DNA from 3 places in the Psychrobacillus sp. FSL K6-2836 genome. Region 3 is predicted to be linked to each of the others. Evidence: riboswitches for the same ligand, from Rfam matches in the RefSeq annotation. Region 3 holds a riboswitch; each other region holds the start of a gene.

Region 1 (11,090 bases), on a different contig from region 3:
CATCCAATGTACCGGTCTTAAAGCATATGAATGGAAGGCATGACCTAATTCATGAGCTAATGTAGAAACATTGGACATTGATCCACTATATGTCATGAAAATACGAGATTCCTCCGATACAGGCATACCTGTACAAAATCCTCCTGGTCGTTTGTTTGGACGATCCTCTGCCTCAATCCAACCCTTTTCAAATGCATTTCTTGAAAATGATTCTAATTTTGGTCCAAATTCTTTAAAATGCTTTAAGATAAACTCTGCGCCTTGTTGATAATCCATTTTCTCCGTAGAAGTACTAACTGGTGCGTCTAAGTCATACCAATGCATTTGTTTTTCGCCTAGCATTGCCGATTTTTTATTTAAGTATTCTACGAATGGAGCTTTATTTTTCGAGATAGCACCCCACATTGCATTTAGTGTTTCTTCTTTCATGCGATTAATCTGGAGAGGCTCTTCTAAAACGGAATTCCATCCTCTTTTTTCGTAAATAGCAAGACGGAACCCTGCTATATGATTCAGTGTTTTTGCAAAGAATTCTTCTTTATCTGTCCAAGCAGCTTCTAGTGCTTCAAATGACTCTTTACGAATCGTGGCATCCTCGTGAGAACTTAGATTATTTGCTTGGCCAACCGACATTTCTTTTTGTTCACCGTCTATTGTAAGCTTAATGCGAATATCACCAACTAGTAAATCATAAAGCTGTCCCCATGAATGATAACCATCCACTCCAAGTGTCGTAATCATGTCTTCCTCTTTTTCAGAGAGCATCCGCTTTGCTTCATCTCTCCATTCATTTAATACAAATGCAAATGGAGAAAGCTCAGCAGTTTGCAGTAGCTTCTCCCACACTGTTTCCTCCGTTTTACTTAGCACTTGTTGGATGGTTAGCATTTGGGAAGAAAACTTAGCATATAGCGATCCTACCTCCCCCTGTAATAATGCCGCATGCTTATCTGTTGTATCCTGTGCTAAAAAACAACCTATTACTGCTCCACCTTCTGATAAATTGGTTGCTATATCTTTTAACTCATTAATCATTTGCTCGATTTTCGAAACATCAGCAATAGATACCGGAGATTCAAAGTTTTTTAGTTTAGTTTCAAAGCCGCTCAGCTTTCCTTTTACTTCATCCAAATGGCTTCTTAAAGATGGTGAGCTACTACCCCCTTCAAAAAAGCGATCAAGATCCCAAACAACCGGATAAGTTTGTTCAATCATCTAAATATTCCTCCTATATTGACAATTATTTTAGAATTCTAGTATATCATGTTTTTCTAATGCAGATTGTTTGATTTTCGTCACATAACATTCATAATTCTAATTTGTTGTTGCTATATATCAAAGGTATACTTATTAAATAGAAGGAGGCAGCTGAATGTTAAAAATAATCCTTTTAATGTTATTTTTTATATCTACTGTAATCGTTAAATTACTATCTAATTTACTTCCCATAAATGGTCAAACTAGTGGCGAAATATTCCATAGACTTCCTGTATTTTTTACTCCAGCAAATTATGTATTTTACATATGGGTTGTTATTTTTATATTATTAGCTTGGTGGATTTGGAATATTATGAAGGACTACAAATTTTCTCGTCCAATACCTACGAAGCGCATTCTATTATATGGTGTAGCCTCTATTTTATATATTTTGTGCATATTTAGTTGGCATTACGAACTGTTTGGATATGCTTTTGGTATTCTCACTGTCTTACTAAGCTGCTTGTTTAAATTGTATTTAACCTATCCTTTAGATGATATTAATCGAAAGAATCGTTTGCCAATTTCCTTCCTTTTAGGTTGGACATTTATCAGTTTCTTCACAAATCTATCTTATCTCCTAACGTTTTATGAATTCGATGGATTTGGTATGACAAAATCGCTTTGGGGAGTTATCTTCTTAACCATTGCGACAGCCATAGCTCTTCATTTTCGTTATCATTATTTCGACCGTCTTATGTCGGTTGTTTTTATCTGGACTTTCATCGGAGTAGCAATTCAACATAACTTTAGTCAACTACTCCTAACCGCAGCCTCACTTTTTTTAAGTTGTGTACTGATTGTAGGAATATTCTTCTTAAATAAAACGCCTTCGAAATAGTAAAATTTCGAAGGCGTTTTGTTTTGTTTTAATCTAATTTAGTTAATAAAATAGGAGCACCTTTTGTCACAACAATCGTATGCTCAATCTGTGCTACTAACGATTTATCAGGAGTCACAAATGTCCAACCATCACCGGATTCCACAATATGTTCTGCTTTCTCAGAAATAAACGGTTCTACAGCTAAAACCATTCCCTCTTTTAATATCGTAGGATCCCATGCATCGTAATAATTCAGTACATGCTGAGGAGCTTCATGTAATGATTTCCCAATACCATGTCCAGTTAGGTTCATAATAACATGTAAGCCATTATCTTTCGCTTCTCTTGCTACGGCTTTCCCGATTTGATTTAAACGAGAACCAGCCTTAACTTTTAGCATCGCACGATCAAATGCACTCTCAGCTACTGCACATAACTTTTCTTTTTCTTCATATCCCTCACCAACAACAAAAGAAATCCCAGTATCTGCAAAGTAACCATCAAGTGATCCAGAAACATCGATATTCACGATATCGCCATCTTGAATAACACGAGAGCCTGGCATTCCATGTGCTACTTCCTCATTAACACTGATACAAGTATATCCTGGGAAATCATATTCACCCATTGGTCCAGAAATAGCACCATGGTCTTTAAATAGCTTGCCACCGATTTCGTCCAGTTCTTTCGTTGTAATCCCAGGTTTAGTTGCAGCTTTCATCACATCACGAATTTCTGCAACAATACGACCTATTTTTTTTAATGCTACTAACTCTTCGTCAGTTTGTACAATCATCTTAACAAGATCCCTTCTTCACTAAATGTATTCTAATCATATCATATTTAGTGAGAATTCGGCAGTGCTAGGCGCGGAGCTTTAACAAATAAAACAGAACAAATAAAAGCAGCTATTAAAAATACTGGAATCATATAAGTAGAATTATAGATTAAAGAATACAAAATCACGTTTTGATCACCAGCAAATTCTCCAAAAAATAGAATACCTGAAGTCACATGTGCTAAATAGCGAAGAAAGCCAGCGATGAATGCACCAATGACAACTGCTGTAATCATTTTCACTTTATCCTTTTGTTCAAATGCTTGTATAAATGCAGGTCTTAGAAAGCCTGCGAATCCTGCAACCATAAAGGCGATGAAATAATCGATTGCTACCTGTGCAATAACTATTTCAAATGATAGTGGGGCTGCATAAAAACGACCTGTCACTACTTGTAATACACCTATTAAAAAGCCAGTAGCAAGTCCCGCAACAACGCCACGACGAAAGGCCATTAGAATAACAGGTACAAGAACGAATGTTACGGATCCACCTTGTGGCATTCCAAAGCCAATCATATCTAAAACATATCCTAGCGCCGCAAAAATAGCTATTTCCATTAATATTAATACTCGTTTATTTTTCATAACAATCCCCTTTTTTGACCACAAAAAAACGACCCCTGGGATAGACCCAGACATCGCGCGATTGTCAGTTTCCATCCACATCCCTACGCAAGCATTAACTTACAGGTTCGAAGGGTACTATCTCAGCCGAATCACCGGCGCCCCTTGTGGTTTGAATTATTTAGTTCGAATTCATTGTAGCTGAATAAAATAAGTAATGCAACCTTCTTTTGTTCATTTGTTATACTTGTAAAAATACTATATGCAAAAGGGGATGTATACATGATTACCTTATTAAAGGATTTGGTACGTATCAAAAGCGATACAATCGAAGGCGCAAATAATGCTTTATTATTCTGTGAAAATTGGCTTGAGGAACGAGGGATTACTACTACCGTCTTAAAGCATGAGGAAAAACTGATGCTTGTGGCAGTAATTGGAGATGGTGATGAATGTATGATTTGGAACGGTCATGTAGATGTTGTTCCGGGGAACCCAGAGCAGTTCGAGCCATTTATAGAAGGAGATTTATTATATGGTCGCGGAACTGCTGATATGAAAGCAGGAGTTGCTGCGATGATGCAAGCCTTTTATGAGCTATCTAAAGAACCTAAAAATCTAACTAAAAAAATTCAATTACATATTGTAACGGATGAGGAAACAGACGGTGAGACATCAAAATTTTTAGTAGATCAAGGATATACTGGTGACTTTGTTATATGTGGTGAGCCTACCCACCTAAAGATTGGCTTACAGGCAAAAGGAATTATTCAATTTGATGTCATACTCAAGGGGAAATCTAGCCATGGAAGCCGTCCATGGGAAGGAAAAAATGCTATTGAACAAGCCTTTCTCTTTGACCAACAGCTCCGCACGCTTTCTTTTTTAACTGCAAGCAATGAGTTCTATGATTATCCTTCCTTAAACTTGGCAAAAATACAAGCAGGCGAACGCTATAACGTTGTACCTGACAATTGCATAATAAGCTATGATCTTCGTTTCGTTCCTGGACAGGATATGCAGAGTATTATCGCAGATCTTACAAAGTTGGCAGGGGAATTTCCCAATAGTGAACTAAAGATTCAAACGACTGCTCCTGCAGTAACAACGAAAGCTATCAACCCATATATACAACGCATTGCTTATGTCACATCACAGTTTATAGGAAAACCTGCTGTATTATTTGGACAGCATGGAGCTGCAGATGCTCGATTCTATGCGGAAACTGGAGCAGGTGCCATTGAGTTTGGACCAAGTGGCGGAGATTGGCATGGTGAAAAAGAATATGTATCTATTTCCTCTACGGAAACCTTCAAAAATATTTTAGTTTCCTTAGTTATAAATAAAAGTATTTCGTAAAAAAGAAGGAGGTTGAGTAGACTGGATAATCCTAGAATTTTATCAGCACTTTCCTATTTTAGTGTATTGTTTGCACCCTTTTTATTGCCCATTATCGTTTATTTTATATCGCAGGATTCTGAGGTTAAATATCATGCAAAAAAATCATTAATCTCTCATATCATCCCTGTTATTTTGTTAGTAATTTTATTCATAAGCGTTTTTACAAGCTTTCTCCCTATTACTTCAGGATTTAATGAACAACCTTCGTTATGGATGGCAGCAGGACCGCTCATACTTATCGCTGTCTATATGCTCGTTTATGTAATAGTAATGATTTGGAATATCGTCCAAGGTATTAAAGTTTTGCGTTAAAGTGAACGTTTGAGTATAGGCTTTTGAGGGTACATAATTATTAAGATCGAAAGCCAAGGAGCGATTACGATGAAAGTAAAAAACTTAGTCAAAACAGCTATTAAATGGGCCCCAATTGTTTATCCCATTATACGAAAAGTAATAAAATCTAAAAAAACTGCACGCTAAAAAGCTGTCCTCCTGATTCGGGGACAGCTTTTTGTTGTTGTGCATTATACTTTGCGCAATGTTTCGACATGTATGCGCAACATTTGTCTGATTATCCGCAACATCTACCTCGTTTGAGCAACTTCCAAATGCTTATGCGCAACTATACATTAGTAGTGCCTAAGCTATATTAATGGCTTCATTTCTGTTAACGAATAGTAATTATCCATTCCTTTTGATCTTGCCACAGGAGACTTCATCTGATCATTAGTTGCATTCAAAATTTGCTCAAAAGTAATTGGATTTGGTGCTGGCAACTCACTTTGTGTCACAAATATCCCATTGTTATATTGCTTAAAGAATGCATTCGCCATAACACGATATCCTTCCATCGTTGGATGCACATCTGCAGGATTTGGTAAAAGAGTTGTAGCGTTTACACCGAACGATTCCTCTACGGATACATATGTCGCCCCATTAATCTCCGACTGCGTTTTTAAAATGGTATGCAATCGGTCTAACTCTTTCTTAATACCTTCCTTTTGGGACGCTCTCACATGAGGATAGGCAAAATAATAGCCCATTACATAAATTTTTGCTTTTGGTGCTGTTGCCTGTACTTCTGTAATAATTTGCTCTATGTTTTTTCGAACATTATTTAACGCAAAATCAGCTGGGATTTGCTGATAGGCAATGGAACCACTTGTTGAATTGACTTGCACCATTTGTAGCAAATCATTAGCTCCTGCTGATATAGTAACTAACGTAGCGTTCTTCAACGTTTCCTTTGCTTCATCCGTCTTAACCTTAGCAAGCACATCCGCAGTTGTATAACCCGGGTAAGCCAATGCTTTCGTATAATAAGCAAGCTGCCCAGTCCTAGTTAGCTTCTGTGCTATTAAATCTGTATAACCAGTATCTATAGCTCGATTCGGTGTTTGACCGGCTGCTAAGGAATCTCCAAGCGCAATATACACTTCTGTTCCCTTGGCATCTACCGTGATAGATCCAAATGAAATAAATAGAATGATTAAAGTGCAAAGCCATTTCTTCAAGCCTATCAACTCCTTAAAAAGCCCAAGTACCTTTTGTAAATATAGGCTCCATTGTTCCATCTACTAATTCACCCATAATATCCATGTCTCCGCTACCAATCATAAAGTCTTCATGAACTATTGATGTGTTAATACCAATGTCCTCTAGTTCACTTTTATTTAAACCACGAGCACCCTCAACACATGTAGGATATGCTTCCCCAATAGCGAAATGGTTGGAGGCATTTTCATCAAATAATGTATTAAAGAATAATACATTCGAAGCAGAAATAGGTGATTCATGTGGTACCAAAGCAATCTCGCCTAAGTATTTTGCTCCTTCATCTGTTCCAATTAGCTCTTGCAATAGCTTCTCACCGGTTGACGCTGTAATGGAAATAATCTTGCCATTTTCAAAGGTTAAAGTAAAATCATCTATTATATTCCCCTGATAGACAAAAGGCTTTGTATTTTTTACGTAGCCATTTACACCTGTTTTGAGTGGTGCAGTATATACTTCCTCTGTTGGCATATTCGCTATGAACGGAACGTTTTGACCATTTTTACTTGCTCCTGACATCCAAATATGTTCTTTCGGAAGCTCGACTTGAATATCTGTTCCTTCTGATTTATAGTGCAGCTTTTTGAAGCGTTTATTATTTAATAGTGTTGCTCTACTTTCGAGGTTATCAATATGTTCTTTCCATTTTTGAACAGCTGTTCCTTCACCTATACGCACAACTTGGAATATTAAATCCCATAATGCCTGCATTTGTTGCTCAGGCTTCAGGTCTGGAAATACCTTAGCAGCCCATTTTTCTGAAGGCATTGCAACGATTGACCATGTAATAACATCATTCATCACTGCTTTACGATAGTTTTCTAACGCTTTGCCACTTGCCTTTTGAAAGCTTGAAATACGATCAATCGAAACGCCTTCTAATAGGTCAGGATTATCTGCATCAATCCATAATAATGCGCCTTTATTTTCGATTAGCTCATCACGCTGCATAGCAGCCCATTTCGGGAATTCATGGAAGGCATCATCTGGAGCAAAATCATAAAATGCACGTGCACTTACTTCATCTGTATAATTTACGTCTACTCGTTTCGCACCTGCTTCATACGCCTTTTTCACTATTAAACGTGTAAATTCAATTGTGTCCGTCGTCGTATTTATAAGAAGTGGTTGGTTAGGCTGAATGTTCAGACCCACTTTTACTACTAATTCAGCATATTCTTCAAGCTTTTGTTGAAAATCCATCTTTATTTCCCCTTTTGAGCGATAGTTTTGGATGATCCCTCGATTAATTCGCCGCGATACCATACTTTTTGAACTGGCTTTTTAGGAAGCTCTTTTGTCCACTTTTTATACGTCTTTTCATCAGAATAAGTTAACAACGTCATTACCTCTCCATCCGCTCCAGCACGTCCTGTACGTCCCGAACGATGTAAGTACTGTTCGACCGAATGCGGTACATCTACATGGATAACATGTGTAAGCCCAGAAATATCTAAGCCTCTTGCTGCCACATCCGTAGCAATCAATAAGCTCACCTTACCGCTTTTAAAATCATCCAATGCTTTCTTCCGTTCATCTTTTTTCATCTCCGAATGAAGAGAAACGATTGGTGCATCTCTATATGCAAGTTTTGCATCCTTCATTAAGAGCTGATCTAGACTATTTACGAACGCAAGACCACGCATACCTTTTAAATAAGAGATTCTACGTAACAATTCGGTTTTATCACGAGGTTCCGTCTTCACAAAACTGTGTACAACTTCACCTTGCGATGGGACATCTTCTGCAGATACTTGAATACGCACAGGATCCTTCATCATTCGTTCCGCAACTAATTCTATTTCTTCTGTAATTGTTGCAGAAGTAACAATCAGCTGACTTTCCACAGTTGCGTCGACTAGACTTTTCACAGTTGTACGATGCTCTCGGCTTAGGAGTTGGTCTCCTTCGTCTAGAACAACGATGTTTATCTCATGCATTTTTAGTTTTTTAGTTTTCACTAGCTCTTGTAATCTGCCTGGAGTACCAACGACAATTGTCGGCTTCTTTTTAAGCACATCAATCTGTCTGTTAATATTTGCTCCGCCGATTAATTGGGCAACCGAGATGTTTGTATCTTTCACCCATTCACGGAATACCTCCACAATTTGCATACCAAGTTCCTGAGAAGGAATGATTACCATTGCCTGTATTTGTTTCTTGGTTGGATCAACCATCTGCAGGATTGGAAGCACGTAAGCAAGTGTTTTTCCAGTTCCTGTTGGAGATTCTGCCACAACGTCAGAACCATCCAACATATGTGGGATTAATTTGGATTGTATCGGCATTGGAGATGCAAAATTTGCATCCTCCCATTTTTTTTGTAATGTTTCATTTAAATTAGTTATAAAAGTCAAGTTTGTTTCCACCTTATCTGTATTTGAGTCAAGTGTACCATATTTTTTATATCGACTAATATTTATAGATAATAGAGGTTTGTTCAAAAAAAAGTGCCCTGTAGGAAAGGCACTTATCTACTCTCATCTTCAGTTGTATATTCCTTCATTAATTCATAAAAGTTTAACTCATATAATTGTCTTCCATCAATTTTATATACACCTTTGTTTACAAACTCTTCAATAATATCATCACGTTTTTGCTCAGTTTGTGATTCTTTAATTTTCATCATGTTTACTATCTCCTTGCAATATTCTTACTATCCTATATTTACCCATTCTTATGTTTTATAAACTCGCTTTTTTTGAAAGCAACTGTAAACGAAGGGAAAGCTTTGCGAATAAAGATATAGCATAGATAGCCAAGAAAAGCACCAAGCGTATTTAACCATAAGTCATCGACATCACTACTCCTACTTTGAGGAAGCTGCATAATTTCAATAAATAAGGATATGCCTAGACCTACTAATATAGGAAATATAAAAAACTCCATTTTTTTAAAGAGTAGAGGTAAGAGAAACCCAATAGGCATAAAAAGAATAATATTACCAAGAAAGTTAATATAAAATGGCTGCCAAAATCCTAAGTATATAATGGCATTATATGTTTCTTCTACAACACGAAATAATTCTAAATTAACGCCAGTAGTATAAGCAGGCACCTCACCTGCTTTGGGTAATATCGTTTGAGAAAACAGGCCAACAAGCACAGAGAAAAAAACTAAAATGCCAAGCTCATGTAAAAACTCCTTTAGCTGAAATCCTCTCTTCTTCCAACGAAACAGTCGCCAAATGACAATCAATGGAAGTGCTATCCCTATAAAAAATAACATATCATCTAAATAATTTATAATTACATGCATTTACTCACCTTCAAATAGCTCTTCTAAAAATTTTTCCCGATGGTCTAAAAAGTATTTCGTAATTTGATAATGTCCAGTCATTTCATAATCGATTTCCTCAATCTCTCCATCATCAAAACTTAGGATTGTCGATTCTGGATACCCTAAAATAATGGGAGAATGTGTCGCAATGATAAATTGGCAATTCTGTTCCTTGATCAAATCATGCATGATACGTAAAAATGCCAATTGTCTCTGTGGTGATAACGCTGCTTCTGGCTCATCTAAAAGATAAATAGCTTGACCATTAAAACGATTTAAAAATAGCGATAGAAAAGACTCTCCGTGTGATTGTTCATGAAGCGATTTTCCACCGTAGCTATCTAGTACACCTTCTCCAGGATTTTCTCTTTCCTGTTCATCGATATGAGATGCAAATTGATAATAGGATTCTGCTCGTAAAAAGAAACCACTCGTCACTTTCGGCATCCAGGAAAGTTTAAGATATTTCCCTAGAGCACTTTCTGCAGAGTCTACATCATATAAATTATTCCGGCTTCCACCTGCTGTATTAAATTCACATTTATCTGCAATTCCTTCTAAAAGTGTGGATTTCCCTGTACCATTCTCGCCTACAAAAAAAGTTACTGTTGAGGTTAACTCAAGCTCTTTAAAGTTGCTAATAGCTGGAATGGTGAAGGGATATTGACTTTCCACTTGCGGCTCTTTGAAAAGGGTCACTCTATTTAAAAACATATGATTCCTCTCCCACTCATACTATTTATTATTACTTAAGAAAGGTTGTCTGCCATGGATCTACCTGTTCGTATAGAAACGAAATATATTAGGAAAAGTTCACCAAACATTAATGTTTATTATCCTATTGTTACTAACTTACCTCATCCCGCAGTAGAAAAAAAGATAAATGCTGATATTATTCATGCACTAAACACGCTTTTGATCGAACAAGGATTTTACAGTGAGCATTTAGTAGAAATGGTCAGTACTTATGAAATCAAAACAAACGAGCGTGGAGTGCTAAGCTTAAGTTTGACTGTCTATTCCTTTACAGGAGGTGCACACGGACTTACAATTACAAAATCACTCACCTTCGATGTGAAGACAGGTAAGCTATATGTACTAAGTGAACTGTTTAAGCCGGAAAGCAATTATGTTAAAGTTCTTTCTGAAATGATTAAAAAGAAAATAATAGAGTGGGATGTCCCACTATTAGAGGATTTTACACAAATACGCAGTGACCAAGATTTTTATATTGCCGATCACTCACTCGTCATTTACTTTCAAGTGTATGAATTGACTCCATACGTATACGGCTTCCCTTATTTTCCAATTACTATCAAAGATATAGAAGGAATTATTCGGGAAGATGGAATTCTAGAAAAAATGGTACCAT
Region 2 (11,090 bases), on a different contig from region 3:
CTTGAACAATTGCTGAATCTTTAGGTGATATTGGTACATCGTCTATGAAAGATTTATCTATTTTTAAGGTGGAAATAGGCATTTGCTTTAAATAAGAAAGTGATGATACACCAGTACCAAAGTCGTCCAATGCGACAGAGAAACCTTCTTGTCTAAACGCTCCTACCGCCCTCATGGCTTCTTCCATATTTTTCACAAAACTATTCTCTGTTATTTCTAATTCTATTTGCGCGGGTTCCAAACCGTAATCATTCAGTTTTTCTGTTAATACTTTTAATAATAGCGGTGAAGTTACATACTCCCCTGGAATATTGATAGCAACTTGCTTAAACGAAATATTGTCTTGTTTCCAGTTAGCTATTTGTTGACACACTCGGTCTATTATCCAATTCGTCACATAAATCATACGATCATATTCCTCTAAAATAGGAATAAAAACAGCAGGTGATAAAACACCATACTTCGGATGATCCCACCTTAATAATGCCTCAAGACCTGCAATGTTTTGTACGGTTAAGCGAACTTTCGGCTGGTAAACAAGAAATAATTCATCTTCTCTCATAGCTCGAATGACATCTTCTGCTATTTCCCGTTCAAATGTATACGTATGTATAGTGGGATCAAAGTAAACAATATCATGATTGTACGTTATAGATGGGTAGTTTAGAACCGCAAGTACATTTGTATAAATATCTGAAGCATTATCAGTATGAACTGCTTCAGATATTACACATACGCCATACGAAAAAACTTTTTGGTCTTTAACTTGTATAGGTTGACGAAGAACATCAGCTACTTCCTTCAAAGCATCTATTAATTGTTTTGCACTATCCACATCCCTAGCTATTAGAGCAATACGATGCCCCTCTATTCGATAAATTTCTATCTTTGAGGGTGCTCTAGATTTGAAGAGATGTACTAAAGCGCGAATTACATCATCACCGAAAGCATAATTGAACTCTCTATTAATATATTCCAAGTCATGTATATGCCAAACAGCTAAAACATTAGGAGACTGAAGTTTTTTCTCAAACAACCGGCGATTTGGTAATTGTGTTAATGCATCATAATAATTTGCACGGTACTCAATATAACGGTCTAGCAAGCTAGATAGTAATAATATACCCAAAAGCATTGCCATTCCCACCGCCACAATAATTGCTAGTCCATACATTTCCGTCATATGGATATGCCCAAAGTCCAATTCATACTCTTTTGGAATATAAAAGTGCATAGCAGCCATGCCTGTATAATGCATACTAGAGATAGCCATTCCCATGATTAAGGATATTGAAAGTTGAATTATATAATTTCCTTTATACGCTTGGACCGTTGAAAAAATGTAGACTGCAATTACAGAAACAATAATTGCAATGCAAATAGAAGCTATAAACAGTAGGCGATCATAAGTATAGATAGCATCCATTTCCATCGCATACATCCCTATATAGTGCATGGAGGATATCCCCGCCCCCATTGCAATCCCAGCGAAAATGTATGACCAAACGTTTCGTCTTGGAAGATTCGCCAAATAGAAAGCTATAAATGATGCTAGCATAGCAGGAATAATTGAAACTAGCGTAATAATATTGTTGTAATCCATGTGTACTGGTAACGAAAATGCACCCATCCCTACAAAATGCATAGACCATATACCAAATCCCAAACAGATAGAGGCAAGCAACAACCAGAAATTCTTATGAAAAAAACTATTTTCTCTTGCTCGGTTATTCAATGACAGAGCCGTATAGGATGCCACTATCGCTATAATGACTGAAAACACTACTATTATCATAGAGTAATCGCCGTTTATTTCTACATATGAATTATTTACAGGACTATTGTTATTATAATTGAATATATTCTCCACCATCCTCTACCTTTTTGACTATACCATACTTCATATCAAGTAATAAATTGTGTAAAATTTTAAAAAACTAATATTTTTATAATGAACAAGCATAACTATTTACGAGGATAAAATATTCGTGCTGAAATAGTAACACTGGTTTTATAGCATTATAATCGATGTACTATTTATGAAAAGCTAGTCAAAAAGATGTTCAGTCCTTTATATTTTCTATCGTTTCCGAGCTAACTGACTTGTTTCTATAATATTACCTATTATCTTTTTGAAAGGCTAGTCGTGAATTACATCACAACCAGCCATACTCATAGCACATGAACCCATTGTTTATGCGTATTTCCACATACTTTATAGATTAAAAAAACACAGAAACTAGTTAAAGTTTCTGTGCCTCGTTTTGTTCTTCTGTACCCTCACTGATAAGACTTGCCAATACATGAACTCTCAGTATAATACCCATAATTGTTTGTTCTTCATCCGTAACGACGATTGGATATTTAGAATCTAATACGTACGGTATAATATCTTGGACATATTCATCCGGTCGTACTGTTTGAACTTCTGTAGACATGACTTCTTGTAATGTCTTTTTTTCTTTCAGACCATTAATCGCTTGGTCAACCGTAATAATTCCTTGTAGCTGGCGCTTGCGATCAGTAACGAATGCACTAGATATACCATTTTCACGCATAACTTGGATTGCAACATTAAGTCCATCCTTTAAAGAGACTAAGCCATATGGTTTGGACATGATATGCTCGGCCTGTAGGATTTTAGAACGATCAATATCTCTGATAAATTCCGAAATGTAGTTGCTTGCCGGTTTTTCCAAAATTTCTTCTGGGGTCCCGATTTGTTCTACTTTTCCATCCTTCATCACTGCTACACGGTCGCCAATTTTAAATGCTTCGTTTACATCATGTGTGATGAAAATAATTGTCTTTTGTAATTTATTTTGTATATCAAGTAGCTCTAATTGCATTTCGCGTCGTATTAATGGATCTAGTGCACTAAATGGTTCATCCATCAGTAAAATGTCAGGATCATTTGCAAGTGCTCTGGCAATACCCACGCGCTGCCGCATTCCTCCAGATAATTCATCAGGATATTGATTTTCATATCCTTTTAAACCAACCGTCTCTAAATGCTTCCTGGCAATGTCTCGGCGCTCTACTTTAGACATCCCTCGTATTTCCAGACCATATTCAATATTTTCTAATACAGTTCTATGGCTGAATAAACCAAAATGTTGAAATACCATTGCAATTTTTTTCTGACGGAAGTATTTTAACTGATTTTTATTATAACCAACTACATTTTCACCATCGACATAAATAGCTCCAGAGGTTGGTTTGTTCAATAAATTTAAGCAACGAATTAACGTTGATTTTCCACTTCCGGAAAGGCCCATGATAACAAATGTTTCGCCCTCCATAATATCCATCGAAGCATTATAAACACCTACAGTATGGCCCGTTTTAGCTAGAATTTCATCTTTTGGAACGCCCTTTTCAACCATAGAAATGACTTTTTTAGGTCTTGGCCCAAAAATCTTAGATACATTTTCTACTTTGAGTTTTACTGTCATACTGCATCCCTCCTATGTTTCTGAAGGCGGTTTGCAATTCCTCCTGTAATTCGGTCAATAATAATTGCTAGGAATACAATACTAATCCCTGCTTCAAACCCAAGCGAAATATCAATTCGATTAATCGCATATAGCACACGTTCTCCTAGACCTTGTGCACCTACCATCGATCCAACAACTGCCATCGATAATGCCATCATCGTCGTTTGGTTTACACCAGCCATAATAGTTGGCAATGCTTGAGGTAATTGTACTTTCATAAGCATTTGAGATGTGGAAGAACCAAATGATTGTGCAGATTCTACTACTTCCTTATCTACATTACGAATACCTAGCTCGGTCAATCGAATAACTGGTGGAAGTGCATAAATAATAGTAGCAATAACCGCTGGAACATTTCCTAGAGGGAAGAAGAATATTACTGGTATTAAATAGACAAAGCTAGGCATTGTTTGCATTGCATCCAAAACAGGTCTCATTATTGTCGACATTGTTTTACTAAATGCAGTCCCAACTCCTAGTGGAATCCCAATTACAAGAGAAAGTATAACTGAGATTAATACAATGGATATAGTGGTCATTGTTTCGGGCCACAAATCGAATGTACCTATTAAGAATATAAAGAGGCCAAAAAGAAGTCCTCCATATAAATTTGTAAAGTACCACCCTAAAAGAAAGATAATTATGATAAAAATCCACCAAGGGATTGCTAGAAGACCTGCTTCAAGCCCCTTAATCATGGTAGAGGAAATAACAAAGATAAAATCAAAGAACGCTTCAAAATTCATCGCTAAAAAGTCAATGAAATTCTCTACTACATCTCCAATTGGAATTCTTACTTCTGGAAATTCTGTCATACACTTTGGACTGTATCAAAAAGAACAGTCGCATACACCTCACTTTTTATGGTTAAATTACTATGATCATGAACCATTATTTCAAAGCTGCTTTCACTTTTTCTGCAACTTCTTCAGACACCCAAGTAGTCCAAATATCTTCATGCTCATTCATCCACCACTGTGCGGCTTCATCTGCTTCTACTTCGTTTTCATTCATATATTCTAATGCTTCTTCTGTTAGAGCATTACTAGTTTCATATTTGCTTAAGAAATCAGTTACGTCTTTAGCTTGCGTTGGAAAATCTTTGTGAACTGCAATTACAACATCATTCGGAGGAAATTCAGTTCCTTTAGATTCTTCCCAAGTTGCTGCATCATAAGGAGTATCCTCAAGTAATGTTAAGTCATAACTAGCAGTTACCCATGTTGGCGACCAGTAATACCCTACCCATGGTTCACCCTTTTTATATGCTCCCGCTAAATCTGCTACTATTGCAGAGTCAGATCCAGGTGCTAAGTAATTGTAGTTCGCGTCAAGGCCATATGTTTCAAGTTTCGTCTCCAAGTGTTCACTTACAGCCCAGCTAGAAGGTGCACCAATTATTCTACCTTTGGTGTTGTCTTCAGGGTCTTGGAAAATATCTGGATATTTCTCTAGGTCTTGGACAGTTTTCAAATCAGGTGCAACTGCTTCAATCCCTCTTTCTTTATCCCCTTTTATCACGTAAGTTGGAACATATAGTCCTTGCGTATTATCATTGAAATTAGTTGCTAATTTCACAATGTTTCCACTATCAATTGCTTTTTCATAAATTTCCTTTGTATTATCTGTCCATATCTCCATATAAACATTGATGTCCCCTTGTTCAAGTGATTGCAACGTAGCTGCGGTAGTTCCACTTGTAACCTCGGTTTCATAGCCATAGCCCTCTTCGACGATTAATTGGGCTATACTATTGTGAACACGTATACTGTCCCATCCTGCATCTGCAAATTTAATCACTTCAATACTGTCTGTGCTAGATTCACTACTACATGCACCTAGTACTAAAAATGCACACAAAGAAATAAACAACATAATTTTCCTCATTATTTTTCCCCTTTTCTCTATTTATTAAAATAGACACATAGTCATGCCCTCCAATACATACCCTTTTTTCTCAAGTTTAATCATATGAATTTTTTTATAGAACTTTGTCACCAAAATCCCCAAAATTCTGGTATGTCTATTTTATGAGTGTTTATGTTACTAGAGTTTTTATAGCGAAGCAAATAGAACAAGCGAAAAAACGGTATATTATACAATAATTCAAAATAATCACAATTAAATTTATAGACTATTAGTTATGATTTTATGGTATTTATTATGTGATTTTCGCAGTTTTAATTAGGTATTTAGATTCAATCTTGGGATTATCGAATTTTCTGCTTTTACGGAGGATTATTTGAGGTAATTCAACTAGAACTAGAAATAATTAGTTTGATTTATTAGTGAAAAGAAAGAGCTGTCCTTGTATATTTGAACCGCCACTTAAGTACTATCCGCTTTAACGGACAGTAAGACACCTACTTCAAGGCTTGTGACAAGCAGCAAAGCGTAATAGGAAGATCAACAACCCGTAAAAGCCCAAATGGTTCAGGCAAACAGGATGTTGGTCACTTAGGCATTGCCGTAGGACGCAGCGTATTTGCCTAAGTTCTATTATCAATCAGTGGGGGATGAAGAACCCCCCCACTGATTAAAATTTCATTTTATACAATTCGATTTTGAGGTTCACTGTTTTCTAGTACTGCTTCTATATCTTTTGCGTTCATTTGCATCATCGCTAGACGAGTTCGGATACTGGCACTACCGATATGTGGCGATACAGTTACATTAGGCAATGTCAATAAAGGATGATCCACCGGGACTGGCTCCTGTTCAAATACATCAAGTCCTGCAGCCCATATTTTTTTAGATACAAGCGCTTCGTAAAGAGCTTGTTCATCTACAATGCCACCACGTGCGACATTAATAATTGCTGCAGTTTCCTTCATAAGGTTTAGTTCACGTTTACCTATAAGTCCTTTTGTTTCTGGCGTCAGCGGAGTTAACAGAATAACAAAATCAGATTGCTTTAATAAGTCGTCTAATTCAGTATAAGTTAAACCATATGTTTCTTCCGCATCTAGTTTTCTAGAACGATTATGGTAGAGCACATTCATGTCAAAGCCTTTCGCACGTCTGGCTACTGCCTCGCCTATGCGTCCCATCCCAATAATACCAAGCGTCGCACCAAAAACATCCATTCCTGTATATTGCATTGGCGACCAGGATGTCCAATTACCTGTACGAATTTCTTGTTCCACTTCTGTTATTCTTCGAGCTGTTGCTAATAATAATGCAAATGTTAAGTCTGCCGTTGTCTCTGTTAACACACCTGGTGTATTAGTTACAACGATACCGCGTTCTTTTGCTGCATCTATGTCTATATTGTTATAGCCAACAGCAAAGTTACTAATTACTTTTACATTTGAAAGGCTTTCTATAAGTGCGCAATCGATATTATCAGATAACATTGTCCAAAGAGCATCAACGTCTTTAGCATTTGTTTTTATCTCTTCATATGTCATCCCAATATTTTCGCTATGCCACATATGAACGTCAAATTTTTCTCTTAAAGGCTCTACGATTTCCTCCGGTAGTTTACGTGTTATGTATATTTTTTCCAAGACTTCTTCCTCCTTTGATTTCTCTATTCGGGTGTTTCACCGTTTTGTAAAAGATCTTACAGCTCGGTCAGTATTACAATGCACCCAGCAGCCAAATAGTGGTGTTAAATAAAGCATGGACGAAAGTACGAAATTTTGCAAACATATTTACATCTTCAAATACCTGCGTTATACTTTGGGCACATTAAAAAAACTACATACCGTTTTCTGCACTAGGGGTGCCCACTTTGGCTGTGATGAGAGCTTTTTAGCTCCGATCCCTTATTACTCGATCAGGATAATACCTGCGTGAGGAAGTGCGGTGACTTTCCGAATTTTTCATGTTGGATAAGTGGCTGCATCTTCACGGATGTGGTCTTTTTTTATGAAAAATTTTTCGGGAGGTTTTTATTATGCAATGCGGTTTAAGTCCTATCGTCGGATTTCGTTTTTCGTTACATCCGATGACCAATGATTTTATCTCGGTGATTAAAGGAGCTCTTCAAGAAACAGATACGTCAAATGTGTGGATGCATACGGATGATGTTTCGACAGTAATTCGTGGAAAACAAGTGCATGTGTTTAATGTGGCGAAAGCACTTACTTTATATGCAGCTAAAACAGGTGTGCACGCTGCTTTATCTGGTACTTTTTCTGCTGGTTGTCCTGGTGATACTGCTGGGGATGTATATTTAGATAAAGGAGATGAAGTCGCAAATAATGACACGACTAAGCAATACGTGTCTTCTCAATTTGCCCTTTATCCAATGAATAATCCGAATTACATGGAGATTATTTATCAAGAGGTGGACCGTGCAAAAGAACATGGCGTATTTAACGAATCGATGCATTATGCAAGTGGAATTCACGGCGATATTCATGATGTATTCGCTTTTTACGAAGAAGCTTTTACAAATGCTCGCTCTGAAGAATATAAGCATTTAGTGATGACGGTTTCAATGAGTATTAATAGTCCTTCGCATGGGGGTCTTTAGTGTGCTGAAGTCTTGGAAGTTAAAAGAGATTGTACTTATGTCTTTATTTGCAGTTGTATTTGGTATTGTTTACTTGCTATTTTTGCATGTCGGCAATATTTGGGCTGGGTTTATAGGACCGATTGCATATGAGTGGATTTTTGGAATTTGGTTTATCGTGTCAATTATTTGTATGTATATTATCCGCAAGCCTGGTGCTGCCGTTGTTTCGGAAACTATTGCCGCAGCAATTGAGGTGTTATTAGGGAATGCGGTTGGTCCCCGTTTAATACTTTCAGGGGTGATTCAAGGTTTAGGTGCAGAGGCAGTATTTGCTGCGACGCGTTACAAGCGTTTTGACCTATGGGTGCTGATACTTGCCGGTGTTGGATCTTCAGTATTTAGTTTTGCTTATGGTTATTTGTTAGGTGGGTTTACGGTGTATAGCACGAGCTATGTAGCATTAATGCTCGGAATTCGTATACTAAGCGGGGCTTTGCTTGCAGGTGTTGGTGGAAAGGCAGTAGCAGACGGATTACTTGCGACCGGTTCGCTTCGTGGCTATGCCATCTCTCGTTCGAAAAAGGGTGAGGTTCGTGCATGAGGTTATTCAATTTGATAAAGTAAGTTTCCGTTATCCCGACGAGGAAAAATGGATTTTAAATGACTTTTCTTTTACCGTACAGAAAGGGTCCAGGGTTGTTTTAACTGGACCTAGTGGTTGTGGGAAAACTACACTACTTTACCTGTGCAATCGATTATATCCAGATAACTGCGACGGTATTTTGACGGGTAAGATTAAGCTATTCGGGAAGGACAGTTCGATGTTCATTCCCGGGGAAATAAACCGTAGAATAGCGACCGTCTTTCAAGATCCAGATGCTCAATTTTGCATGCAAACAGTCGAAGAGGAACTTGCTTTTACGCTTGAAAATTTGCATACTAAACGCGAAGAAATGGAAAAAAGAATCTCTGACGTGCTAACTTTAACCGAATTAACTGAATTTCGGCACGCAACTATTCAGAAACTCTCTGGCGGACAAAAGCAACGTATCGCGACTGCCTGCGCACTTATTATGGATCCAGAAATACTGCTGCTAGATGAACCAATCTCTCATTTAGACCCTTATACCGCGAAAAAGTATGTAGAGTGGTTAGATGATTTACAGCAAAAACGAAAGATGACGATAGTAGCCATTGAGCATCGATTGGATTTATGGGGAGGCTTTTTTGAAAGAAGTATTTCCTTGCATAAAGGCGAAGTAGCTCCTAAGTTAGAAAAACGAACAAGCAGTATACGGGCAAATGCTTCATTAGTAGTTAGTAAAGTACAAGCAGAACCCATTTTGCAAGAAACCACCTTTACATTAAATCATGGTGAAATAACAGTTCTTGCCGGACCAAATGGTAGCGGAAAGTCTACTTTGTTGAAATCATTATGTCAACTAGTTCCTTCGAGTGGCAGTGTAGAACCGAAGTATTTAGGATATGTTCCTCAATCTCCTGAGTTTTTATTTCTCACCAAAAATGTGCGAGATGAAGTTGGTTATGGTGGCGGAAATAATGTGGATGAAATGTTGACTAGATTGCAGCTGCTACCTATTACGGATTCCCATCCCTTTGCAGTAAGTCATGGGCAAAAGCGACGAGTGGCTATCGCAGCCATGCTTTGTGATGGACGCGATATTATACTCATGGATGAGCCAACTTCCGGTCAGGATGCGGCAGCTTTGACCGAGTTACTTCAATTAATCGATGAACGTGCACGTGCTGGAACTACTTTTTTAATCGTCACGCATGATATGGAGTTCGCCCATTGTTTGGCCGATTCTATTTTATTGATAAATAATGGTCGCTTGACTGGAAAGTTTGTAGCTGAAACTCTATGGCAGAATGAGCAGTTATTACTGGATCACCACTTACTTCCACCGAAAGGATTGATGTGTCGTGAAGAATGCTTTTCATAGGATGAATCCTTCGGTGAAGTTTTTAGTAATTACAATTTGTATGTTCACGATGGCATTTTTCTTTGACCCTTGGACTCCCCTTGTGTTTTTGGTCGGTGTGCTGTTGCTACAAGTTTTCTTCAGCCAGATCGACTGGAAGAAATGGTTGTTGTTTATGCTTCCTTTTTTTGTTACTGCTTTTGGTTATTTCTGGACCACACTTATCTTTGCTAAGGAAAAATCTGGTCCTATCATTTGGTCAATCGGATCTGTTGGTGTAACAGAAATCCAGCTAGATCATGCACTTTCATTGACCTTTCGCGTACTGGCTTTTTCTAGTTTGTCTCTGCTATTTGCGCTAACAACTAATCCAGTTACTTTCATATTGAGCTTAATGCAGCAATTGAAACTATCTCCCAAAATTGCTTATGGTATTTTAGTAGGCTTTCAGTTTTTACCTGTTTTAAAAGACGAGTTCATACAAATTCAACAAGCACAACGATTGAGAGGCATTGTCCAGAAGAAAAATGCCTTGCAACGGATACTTGCATCTCGTCTAGTGCTTATCCCCTTACTTGCGGGTGCTGTTCGTAAAGCGGAGCGATCTGCTTTCGCCATGGAAGCAAGGGGCTTTACAGGAGAGCCGAGAAATAGTTTCTTTCATGTTATTTCAGTAAGTAAAGTAGATGCCTTGATAGTAGTACTGTTTTTATTCGTTTTAGTTTTAAGCTGTACGAACTCCTACTGGCTTAGTTAAAATAGAGGCAGAACTTTTATGATTTTAACAAAATGTTAAAATGTAGTGCAGTACTAGGAAATGATTGAGAGAGGAAAGGAGCGTACTTAGTACGTGACGGACCGAACGAATGAAGTTGACGACGTAATGGGCTGCATATCAACATTTGCAAAGGAGTGATGGGGATGTCGTCAGTTGTATTACTTCGAGGGATCAATCTTGGAGCAAAAAATAAGGTAGATATGAAATCCTTAAAATCTCTTTTTGAAGAGATGGGCTATAGAAATGTACAAACCTATATTCAGACCGGAAACGTGCTTGTTGAACAATCTAGTATTGATGCACCTGCTATAGAGGCAGCTCTCCGAGAATCATATGGATTTGAAATACCAGTAGCAGTTCGTTCTAAAGAAGAATTGGAGGAGATTAGGCAACATTCTATCTTCTCC
Region 3 (11,090 bases):
TACCATGTGGCATCCATTTTTCCTGCACACGTTCACTTGTAATTCTCCACTCAACTTGTAAGCGATCAGTTGGTAAACCAGCATTGATCCCGTCTGACATTTCCCCATAACAGTTCTCAATATAGGTGTCGACGATTCCATAAAGCTTCGCAATATTCAAATAGGCATTGCGACTTTCTAGTGGATCGAATGTCCAAGTGATCAATTTATATCCCATCTCTTTTGCAACTATAAGCTGCTCGTCTTTTAACTTTTTCCCGATGCCTCGTACTTGATAATCTGGGTGAATGCCAAGCATATGAGAGCATAAATACGTTTCTTTGTTTTTATAACCAGGGAAGCCATAAGAAAAGCCTACTAATTTTTCTCTGTCAAATGCTCCAATTATTAATCCGCCATTCTTAACTGCTGTGAGTGTTTGGTGGACAGGAATTGCACCCATGCCCCAAACTACTTCTTCTAATTGTTGAACAAGGAGCATTTCTTCCATTGTTTTTAATACACGAATGTCAATCTGGGCCATTCTCTTCACTCCTCTTTTTGAAAAGTACCGATAACGGCCTTCGCAAGAATTTCAATACCAGTTAATATACTATCATGGTTAAACGCCATATTCGGGTGATGTAGTCCAGGAGCTAAATCACATCCTAATCCTAGCATCGTCGCTTTAATGGAAGGCCTTTTTAATGTATAAAAGTGAAAATCCTCTCCTCCTGGAGTAACGATAGGGGGGATATAATGTTCTTGACCAATTGTCTCAATAATTGCCACTTTCATAAATTCCTCTGCTGTTGCATCAATCTCCGCTGCAGCAATTTCCGTCTCCATATGAAAATCTATCGTACTATTATTTAAGAATGCGACAGATTGAATGGCATGTTCTACTTTTGCAATTAGCTCATCAATCGCAGCATTTGTTTGTGCTCGAACGTCTATGCTAAACTCTGCATTTCCTGGAATGATATTGGCAGATTCTCCGCCTGCTTGAAATCGTGTAAGCTTTGCAGAATAAGACATCATTGGATCTAGGTAAATTGCTTGAATAGCTTGCACCATTTGAGCACCAACTTCAATCGCGTTGATGCCAAGATGTGGTCTCGCACCATGCGCTTCTATCCCGTGAATTTTACCGCTAATAAGTTTCGCTGCTCCATGTAAAATGGCAGGGGAAGCATAACCGTTTCGAATTTCTTGAATAGGGCGTAGGTGAACTCCGTACAAATAGTCGATATCCTCTACTAAGCCTTTTTCAATATAAGAAAGCGCCCCAGTACCTTTCTCTTCCGCTGGCTGAAATAATACTTTTAATGTTCCTTGTTTGGGTATGCCTAGCTTTTTCAATAAAAGCAGAGTGCCTAAAACCATCGTCATATGTGCATCATGTCCACAGGAATGATTTGCTTTAAATTCACCATCCACTTCTTGCCATAGCGCGTCCATATCTGTTCGAATACCTACGCAAGGTTTTCCACTACCGACAGTAACTACTAAACCAGTGGAGTCATCAAAAGTAGTTACATTAAAACCTTCCTGCACTAAAATATCGTTCAAATACTTGGTTGTCGAAAACTCCTTCCAGCTAATTTCAGGATTTGCATGAAGATGTTGAAATACCGCTTCCACAGTAGGCTTTATTTCTAATAACACTTGTTTCATGATGGGTTTCCTTCTTCCTCGAATAGAAAATGACTTGAAATAGTTTCATACAATGCTTGCCTTTTTTTAAAATCCTCCTTTTGCTCTACGATTAAACCTGCAACAACCGCGTTCATAAATGAAAAGAGGGGGGAGACTGCATCCAATGTTGATTTGTTTGATGCATAAATAGGGAATAATACATCACTATAGGCATGAATAGGTGCTAGCATTGAGTCACTTATCCCTATAATGTATGATTTTTGTTTCTTTATAAGCTCGGCTATTTGAATAGTTTCTTTCAAATAGCGATGGAACGAAATAATAATGACGACAGAATTTTCATCCATTTGTGTAATCGTACGGATAACGTCTTCTGTTTCCGGTCGCATAAAATGGACATTTTCTTTTACTAGTCCTAAAGAAAATGAAAGCCAATTTGCAGCGGAATAGGAAGAGCGAAGTCCAAGTACATAAACGGATTTTGCGTTTGATAAATGCTGAATCGCAGCGTGGTAAGCATTTTCCTCTATTTGATTCATCGTAACTAAGATGGATTCGCGGTCCTGTTCCATTACTTGTTTATGAAAGCTGATATCCTTTGGAATGACTAGTTTTGCCTGCTGATAAGTAGATAAACTGCTTTCTTTTATAAAAAATTGCTCTCGAACTAGTTTTTGAAGTTCCGCAAAACCAGAAAAGCCCAGTGAGTAGGCAAAGCGAATAATAGTGGATTCACTTAGCCCAATTTTAGAACCGAATTCAGCTGCTGAATATAAAGCAATATCATTAGGATGTTCTTGTACGTAGTTCGCTATTTTCCTTTGGCTTTTAGACATAGTACTATATTTTTCTCGTATTAGATTTAGTAATAACAAATTATACTCTCCTTTTGAAGGATTAGCGTTATTTTTTATTAATTATGAAGTTTTCACTTCTTTTTATTGCTATTTAATTTATCATAATATTCTGTTCTTCGCAATGTGTTATTTTGGGACATAAGAAAAACCGGGCAAAAGACATGCCCGGTACTTTAAGTTCAAAATCTGTTTCTATCGTTTTCGAAGGGCTTTGGACATAGTAGTTGTTATATAATTACCGATTGATTTTCGCTGTGCATATTATAGAGCGCCTAGAAGTTTAGTGGTGTTGTTTTATTTGGGTGGTTTATGAAGGGTTTTTTAGCAGTAAATAGAATAAGTAAAGTAGTACTTTTTGGAAAGGATAGGTGATATAGATCATTGAATCAGCAAATAAGTACCAAATGATTCCTTTTGCAATGACCATTTTTGTTTACTTTGCGGAGTTCTATTTGTTTCTCCTTGATTATATTTCTAGTTTTTTCTTTTGGAGTATGTTGGTTTTGCTCGTTATATTATGGCCATTTTTTTTATTTGGTATTAGAAAAATTCAAATCTCCAGACGTACTTTTCTATTCTCCTTCATCGCTTCGTTATTTTTACTTTTATATGAATTACCGATTATTTTGACGGAAGGGAACCACTATTTGGTTTATTCATATATTCCGCCAGAAGAACTAGTAGTAAACTCTAGAATTTATCTGTTGGCTGTAAATTCTGTGCAGATAAAACAGGAAGAGATTTTAGAGGAACAAGCTTTTCGCGATCTTAATAGTGGTTTGTTGATTTTTGACATAAAAGAAGTCTCTAATTTTCTTCGCTATGCTGGTAAAAGTACCGCAATTTTTAAATGGATCGGACTCAATCTTGACGATGATTTTCAGCAGATGTCAGTGAATGTGAAAACGTATTTAGATTCAACTAATCCATCTGTAGATGAGTTTCTTTCTAGAAGCAATTCAGGTGGGAACAGTGCAGGTTTAGCTCTCGTTTTATCTAGTCTAATAGAACAAGGAAAAATTAAAAATGATATACCAATCGGTGTGACAGGAGCAATCAATAAATCTGGAAAAGTAATAGAAATTGGTCTTATAAAGGAAAAAGTTCTAAGTGCAAATAATATCGGGCTTCCCTATATAATTCTTCCGATTGGAAATTTGGAAGAGGGTAATGAGGTAGTGAAATCATCTAATCTTTCAATAGAAGTAATTGGAGTTAGAAATGTAGATGACGCCATTCAACGGATTGATGAGTTAAACCGGGATAAATAGGAGAGGAAGAGACTAATATGAAAAAAAGAGAAGTGGACCAAACTGACTATTATGATCAACAGCTTTCAACGATTGATGAACAATTATGTGCACTGTTAAAGCAACGGAAAGAACTTTCGAATAACAATCCAGGTGTACCGCCTATTGAATCTATCACTAAATGGACGGAAAAGTATGGTGTTTATGAGGATTTGTTAAACTCGTTATTTGGATTATTGAGAAATGAGGAAATCTTTCGGCCTCAGGTGGAGCCGAATAATTTCAGACTTCATCTACCAGTTATGAAAGCAATTGAAAAGGCGGAACGTTTATACTCAATTACTTTCATTCGACAGTTTGATAATGCAAGTGTGATATATCTTACTATAGATTGGGATGTTCCAAAAAATTTGGATCATCTGGAGGAAATACGTCGCAGTCGTTATGAAGGCGCTTTTCATTTACATATAAATGAAAATTATGATTGTCGTCCTACCGGTGGAAGGGGATCGGGAGGTCATTCTACACAGAAATTTGTAGTATCTCCAGCACTCCCAGATGATTTAACAGGATTAAGCTTAGTTTTTACTGAGTATACGAATCATTTGAAAGAGAATCCTACTGGTCTTGAATTTGTCATGAAACTCAAATAAAAAAAGCGTTCCTGCTATAGGAACGTTTTTTATACACTCTATTATTTACCATTGAATAAGAACCTGTGTTCGTAATATACTATAAAGAACATACGTTCCTAGAGAGGGGTAAATAATATGTATGAAGGACTAAAAAACCGGCAAATTATATGTATTGATATACGTAGTTTTTTTGCGAGCTGTGCAGCAGCAGACGCAGGTCTGGATGTCATGAATACTCCGATTGCAGTCATTGGAGATTTGGAGCGAAAAGGAAGTATCGTGCTCGCCGCATCCCCACCTATGAAAAAACAGTTTGGTGTAAAGACTGGAACGAGACTTTTTGAAATACCAGATCATCCTTCGATTCATCTTATTGAACCTAAAATGGAGTTTTTCGTTCGAGTATCGATGGAAATTACACGCTATTTACATCAGTTCGTCCCATATGAATCGATTCATGTATACAGTGTCGATGAGTGTTTCGTAGATCTTGGCGGAACAGAAAAGCTTTGGGGACCCGTTGAAAAAACGATAAAACGTATACAAGATGAACTATATGCTCAATTTCAGTTACCCTGTGCGGTTGGAATGGGGCCTAATATGCTTATGGCTAAGCTGGCACTTGACTTAGAAGCGAAAAAAACTGGTTTTGCTAAATGGACATATGAAGACGTTCAAGAGAAATTGTGGCCAGTAACTCCATTAAGTGATATGTGGGGGATTGGATCCCGTCTAAAAAAGACGCTAAATAATATGGGGATTTTCAATGTTGGGCAATTGGCGAAAACACCATTATCTTTGCTCGAGGAGAAGTTTGGAGTGATGGGAAACCAACTTTTTCATCATGCGTGGGGGATAGATTTATCCGAGCTCGGAGCGCCTCTTGAAGGAGGACAAATTAGTTATGGAAAAGGACAAATATTATTTCGAGATTATCGTAGTAAAAAAGAAGTCATGGCAGTCGTTTTGGAAATGTGTGAGGATGTAGCAAGGCGTGCACGCGAAGCAGAAATGGCTGGTAGAACGATACATCTATCTGTTGAGTATAGCAAAGACGCTTTTGGTGGAGGGTTTAATCGTTCTCGTTCCATCGATGAGCCGACAAATGCCACAATGACCATTTATAAAGTGTGTGAACAAATCTTTGATGAATTTTATGATCGCCGTCCTGTTCGGAAATTGTCTCTCTCGATTACCAATTTAGAACCAGAGTATTCGATGCAGCTTAGCTTGTTTGAAGAAAATAAATGGAAGGAACGAAAGCTAGGAAAAACGATGGATGCACTACGGAGTAAATACGGCTCTACTGCAGTTTTACGTGCAGTATCTTACACAGAAGCAGGAACTGCAAGAAAGCGCGCGGGATTACTTGGAGGGCATAAAAAGTAAACGTCAGATCCAATATTTTGACTTTCGTAAAAAAGAGGAATATATTAATAATATAAATATCTTTAATTCGAGATATAAAAATTTAGATATTTAAATTTTATTTGGATAGGAGTGCTTTTCTAATGAAACTACAAAACAAAGTAGCGATAATCACAGGTGGTGCATCGGGAATCGGCGCAGCAACAGCAAGACTTTTTGTACAAGAGGGTGCAAAAGTAGTGTTAGTAGATTTGAATGAAGAAAAAGGAAAAGCATTTGAAGCAGAGTTAAAAGCACAAAATGCTGAGGCGCTATTTGTTAAAGCTAATATTACAAGTGAAGAAGAAGTTCAAAATATATACAAAGAAACAATTGCCGCTTTTGGAAAAGTGGATATAGTTTTTAATAATGCAGGTATTGGTCGCGTAACTCCTACAGAAGAGTTAGAATATGCAGAATGGCGTAATACAGTGAATGTTGATTTAGATGGTGTATTCTTAGTTGCGCGTGATGCAATCCGTGAAATGCTTAAATCTGGTGGAGGAACAATTGTTAATACCGCTTCCATGTACGGTTGGGTAGGCTCACCTGGATCGGCCGCTTATAATGCAGCAAAAGGCGGAGTGATTAACTTGACACGTTCACTAGCATTGGAATATGCGACTAAAAATATTCGTGTAAATGCATTGGCACCAGGCTTCATCGATACACCGATTATTCCGGAAGAAAGCAAAGAAATATTGAAAACGATGACACCAATGCAGCGTCTTGGTCAAGCAGAAGAAATGGCTAAAGCAGTATTATTCATGGCTTCGGATGATTCTTCGTTTATGACCGGAAATGTATTAACAGTTGATGGCGGGTATACAGCACAATAGAGTGAAACTTCAATCAGAGGGAGGCTCTTCATCCTAACTGATTGTTAGTTGAATCATACAGGCTTTTACAGGCAGTTGGCACCCATTATTACTTTTTTCTTGAGAAAAGCCTTGAAGTGAAAGTATTACTGCCTGTTAATGCGGGATAAATAGGCTATCAAAATGACTCCCGACATGGGAGTCATTTTTTTTGGAAAATTGGAATTGACATCATGACTGTTTGACGAATATACCCTACAGATTTATAGTTGACACAGAAGATATAGAATTTTCCATCAGTGCTTAACGGAAGCGAATTCTTGAACAGGGGGTGGTTTTAATTAGAACTAAAGATAATTATCCATATATCTATATATTAATAGAGCCTAATGTCGTTTTTGTTTATCGGATTGAAACAGAAAAGTATATAACAATTTCGGACTTAAATAATGATAGCAGTAAGTGTGAGACATTTGAAATCAATCATAGAGATGATTTTGAAACGCTTAACCACTTGGAAAGAAAGCAAGTGGAAGGAAGAGCATTCTTTGTGAATCAGGATGGAATGATCAAGATTGTAGAAGAAATAAATAAACATATTCAAAAAAGGAGACGGGTAAAAGGTCTGGAGAAATTTGGTGCTGTTCATATTGTAACTTCAGAATCGGCAGCAGGTTCTTTAAGAGTAGGACTTGAAAGACCAAAGACTGTAATTGGATTTCCAGACACTTTTTCAATTGGACCTTTGTGGAAGCTAGAAGAGGAAATAGGACAAAACTCTCGCAAAGAATGGTTATATGAAAATATTAACCTAGAGAACGATGATTATGAATATGTGAATAAGTTTTCCAATACATTGCGTGAGATTGAGGATATAGCAAATAATGTTCCCATTTATATTTGGTATGGTGATAATCCAGATGAACAAACAGGTCTACGATTTTTTCTCTATTTATTGAGGGAAAAGCCAAATGAGGTTTTTCTTATGAAATCCACGAGTGTCAATGAGAGATATCGCGATATTAAAAAAGAGCAATCTATTTTCCATACAGGTCAATTAGATTCTAAAAATATAAGGCTAATCTTTGAAAATAATAAAGGGAATAAACCTTTATCTGATAATGAACGCATTGAATTTCAAATGGAATGGGAAAAACTAGCTCTAAATAAAGAAGTGTTACGCTTATGGGTAGATGGTGAAATTAAAGGGGTCCCAGAAAATCATTATGATTCATACATCATCGCAATAATAGAGAAGCTACATAGTAAGCAAGAGTCAAAAGATTTTATCAAGACCGGTAGCGTGATCGGAGAAATTTTGACACAAATAGATTCGTATATAGATTTATACTTTTTAGAATATCGGATTAGGCATTTAGTATACAATAGTATACTCAAGTTGAAAGGGATACCCAAATCAATCAGACATTATAGTATAAAACTTCGGTGATCTATCAGACCTTGAACTAAATTTCCAAATTTCATTAATATTGAATTTATAGTTATGCAAGAGAACAGTAGCTTTTGAAACAGAATAGTTCCCTTGTGAATGATGTGAACCGAAAGATTCAGAGTCTGAAATAAAAACTAAGAGCTTTTCTATGCTAGGAAGACTACTAGTCTATTTGGGAGATGTAACAATCAATAAAAATTTTAGTTTGGAAGATGTGTTATTGATTAAAGTAATTTAATGCGGTAAGCTAGATACTAATTAAATGTTTTTGCGGGGGGACACATATGTGTTGAGAAGGTTAAAACCTGACCCTTAGAACCTGACAGTTAATACTGACGTAGGGAGCAATGAAGTGGTGTCGTATGCACTTTTTCAACCTCTACTATTTTTTAGTAGAGGTTTTTTTGCGCTTACGTCTGACAATGGAGGAGGACGAAGAGTGTCATTTTGTGAAATAATCCGAAAAGAGACAGATATGTATTGGGTAGCCAGCTTTCATCATCCTTTTGTGATGGGAATTGCAGATGGATCATTACCAATGGAGAAATTTAAGATGTATATGCTACAAGATGCATACTATTTGAAGCATTATACGAAAGTACTTGCAATTGCTGCATCAAAGGCAACCTATGATGAAGATATCCGGTATTTCATTCAAACAGCTCAGTTTATACATGAAGCTGAATTAGATATGCATCGCACAACCTTTGAGCAATTAGGTGTATCTAAAGAAGAAATTAAAGTTTTTGAACCTGCACCAGCTGCGTATAATTATGTCTCACATATGTATAACGCAGCACAAAATGGAGATGTAGCAGAAGCATTTGCAGCAATGTTCCCTTGTCCTTGGTTATATCAAGAAATTGGACAATATTATAAACATGCGGAGCCAGGAATAGCGCTTTATCAACAGTGGCTAGATCTATATAGTTCAGATGAAATGGTACACAAAATTGCAAATCAAAAAAAGATGATGAATCGTTTTGCTGAGGAACAACCAGAAAAGACAGCAGTATTTAAAAGTCATTTTAAGAAAAGCTGCTTTTACGAGTGGCAATTTTGGGAGATGCCATGGACGCTGCAAAATTGGGAAAAGGAAGTGTTACGTTATGCTAACAACTATTAAAAAATCTTCTCCATTAGTACATTGCATCACGAATTATGTCGTAGCTAATTTTACAGCGAATGGCTTATTAGCAATTGGGGCTTCTCCTGTGATGGCAGACGAAGTAGAGGAAGTTGCTGACATGGTCGCTATTTCGCAAGGCCTACTTATCAATATTGGGACCATAAATTCACGAACGGCTGACACCATGCTTGTAGCAGGGAAAAAAGCAAATGTATTAGGCATTCCCATAGTATTGGACCCTGTTGGTATTGGGGCAACAGCCTACCGGAAAAAAGTGGTCATGGATTTACTCGCACATATTCAATTTCAATGTATCCGCTGTAATGCAGGAGAATTAGCAGCAATCGCAGGAGTTTCTTGGGAAGGAAAGGGAGTCGATAGTGGTATAGGAAATATGGATATCGAGATCGTTGCAAAAGAGGTGGCCCTCAATTATCAATGCTTAGTCGTAGTGACAGGACCAAAAGATATCGTAACAGATGGGCAGCAAGTACTTGAAGTAAACGGCGGGAATGAGTTAGCGACACGTGTGACTGGAATGGGTTGCTTATTGAGCGCTGTTTGTGCCGCAACACTAGCTGTAGCAGAACATCCACTGCAAGATATAGCTTCGGTATTACTTGATTACAAACAAGCTGCCGAACAACGCGGGCCGGAAGTAGGTACGTTTGCAGTTCAATTTATCAACTCACTACAAATGATTGCGGAGGGAAATAGATGATTGCATTAACAATTGCAGGCTCTGATTCGGGTGGTGGAGCTGGGATTCAAGCCGATTTAAAAACATTTCAGGAGCTAGGAGTTTTTGGTACAACCGTTATTACGGCTTTAACAGCGCAAAATACAAAGGGAGTTCATGGTATCTATGAAGTAAAACCAAATTTTGTCGAACAACAACTGAATGTTCTTTTTGATGACTTTCCAATAAAAGCAATGAAAACAGGAATGCTATTTTCTGCTGAAATTATTAATGTAGTAGCAGAAATTGTTAAGAAACAGAATATTCCACTAATTGTGGATCCCGTTATGATTGCAAAGGGTGGAGCTAGTTTGTTACAAGATGCAGCTATAATAGCTTTAAAAGAAAAATTGCTACCCTATACAACAATTTGCACACCTAATATTCCTGAAGCAGAGGTACTAACAGGTATATCCATACGTACAACAAAAGATATTGAAAAAGCAGCAAGGGAATTGCTTAATTTTGGTGTTAAATGTGTAGTCATGAAGGGTGGTCATCTAGATGGAGCGCAAGCAATAGATACAGTATATATGGGAAATAACATATTCACGATCTCAGCCCCTCGTATCATGACGAAAGATACACATGGAACTGGGTGTACATTTTCGGCTGCCATTACAGCGAATATAGCAAATGGATTAGCAGTCATCGATTCAATAGTGGAAGCTAAAAAGTTTATCCAATTGGCTATAGCAACTCCTCTGTATATTGGGAGCGGTCATGGACCAACTAATCATTTTGCTTTTAACAGAGCTAGCAAGATATGTGAGGTTGAAATATATGAATCGTAAAATATTAGAAGTCTATTTCATCATGGGAACAGCGAATTGCCTAACAGACCCTTTAGAAACACTGGAGAATGCATTAAAAGCAGGTATTACATGCTTTCAGCTTCGTGAAAAAGGGGATATTCCATTAACGGGTGTTGCTTATGAGGAATTTGCGGTTGCATGTCAAAGGCTTTGTCAAAAATACCATGTTCCTTTTATTATAAATGATGATGTTGAACTTGCGATTCGATTAAAGGCCGATGGTATCCATGTCGGACAAGATGATGTAGCAATATCAACGTTTCGAGAAAGAGTAAAGGATATGATTGTCGGTGTATCAGTACATACTCTAACTGAAATGGAGTTAGCAGTGAAAAATGGAGCGGATTAT

What was found. Region 3 has a riboswitch for thiamine pyrophosphate ahead of tenA (thiaminase II). Riboswitches for the same ligand answer to the same signal wherever they lie in the genome.
Region 1: linked by a shared signal. The riboswitch ahead of thiT (energy-coupled thiamine transporter ThiT) and the one ahead of tenA (thiaminase II) in region 3 are both predicted to bind thiamine pyrophosphate.
Region 2: linked by a shared signal. The riboswitch ahead of MKY37_RS08980 (YkoF family thiamine/hydroxymethylpyrimidine-binding protein) and the one ahead of tenA (thiaminase II) in region 3 are both predicted to bind thiamine pyrophosphate.

The regions. Positions count from the first base shown of each region.
Region 1 covers NZ_JBBOOM010000001.1:3,170,994-3,182,083, reverse strand. Annotated here, with positions in the region: gene MKY37_RS15175 (M3 family oligoendopeptidase) at 1-1,215, opposite strand, end outside; gene MKY37_RS15170 (tryptophan-rich sensory protein) at 1,373-2,098, shown strand; gene map (type I methionyl aminopeptidase) at 2,127-2,876, opposite strand; gene thiT (energy-coupled thiamine transporter ThiT) at 2,924-3,505, opposite strand; TPP riboswitch at 3,569-3,660, opposite strand; gene MKY37_RS15155 (M20 family metallopeptidase) at 3,767-4,843, shown strand; gene MKY37_RS15150 (DUF4870 domain-containing protein) at 4,865-5,197, shown strand; gene MKY37_RS15140 (SGNH/GDSL hydrolase family protein) at 5,530-6,399, opposite strand; gene MKY37_RS15135 (aminopeptidase) at 6,413-7,642, opposite strand; gene MKY37_RS15130 (DEAD/DEAH box helicase) at 7,645-8,796, opposite strand; gene MKY37_RS15125 (Fur-regulated basic protein FbpA) at 8,910-9,068, opposite strand; gene MKY37_RS15120 (VanZ family protein) at 9,107-9,667, opposite strand; gene MKY37_RS15115 (AAA family ATPase) at 9,698-10,432, opposite strand; gene MKY37_RS15110 (DUF3298 and DUF4163 domain-containing protein) at 10,487-11,090, shown strand, end outside.
Region 2 covers NZ_JBBOOM010000001.1:1,941,402-1,952,491, forward strand. Annotated here, with positions in the region: gene MKY37_RS08955 (bifunctional diguanylate cyclase/phosphodiesterase) at 1-1,870, opposite strand, end outside; gene MKY37_RS08960 (quaternary amine ABC transporter ATP-binding protein) at 2,244-3,455, opposite strand; gene MKY37_RS08965 (ABC transporter permease) at 3,452-4,312, opposite strand; gene MKY37_RS08970 (ABC transporter substrate-binding protein) at 4,389-5,384, opposite strand; gene MKY37_RS08975 (2-hydroxyacid dehydrogenase) at 6,047-7,006, opposite strand; TPP riboswitch at 7,211-7,318, shown strand; gene MKY37_RS08980 (YkoF family thiamine/hydroxymethylpyrimidine-binding protein) at 7,399-7,980, shown strand; gene MKY37_RS08985 (ECF transporter S component) at 7,985-8,563, shown strand; gene MKY37_RS08990 (ABC transporter ATP-binding protein) at 8,556-9,926, shown strand; gene MKY37_RS08995 (energy-coupling factor transporter transmembrane component T family protein) at 9,940-10,662, shown strand; gene MKY37_RS09000 (DUF1697 domain-containing protein) at 10,827-11,090, shown strand, end outside.
Region 3 covers NZ_JBBOOM010000005.1:4,034-15,123, reverse strand. Annotated here, with positions in the region: gene MKY37_RS22335 (GNAT family N-acetyltransferase) at 1-523, opposite strand, end outside; gene MKY37_RS22330 (M20 peptidase aminoacylase family protein) at 529-1,656, opposite strand; gene MKY37_RS22325 (MurR/RpiR family transcriptional regulator) at 1,653-2,513, opposite strand; gene MKY37_RS22320 (S16 family serine protease) at 2,915-3,766, shown strand; gene MKY37_RS22315 (hypothetical protein) at 3,784-4,398, shown strand; gene MKY37_RS22310 (Y-family DNA polymerase) at 4,516-5,769, shown strand; gene MKY37_RS22305 (SDR family NAD(P)-dependent oxidoreductase) at 5,892-6,626, shown strand; gene MKY37_RS22300 (DUF1835 domain-containing protein) at 6,937-8,055, shown strand; TPP riboswitch at 8,321-8,419, shown strand; gene tenA (thiaminase II) at 8,498-9,184, shown strand; gene thiM (hydroxyethylthiazole kinase) at 9,168-9,908, shown strand; gene thiD (bifunctional hydroxymethylpyrimidine kinase/phosphomethylpyrimidine kinase) at 9,905-10,720, shown strand; gene thiE (thiamine phosphate synthase) at 10,710-11,090, shown strand, end outside.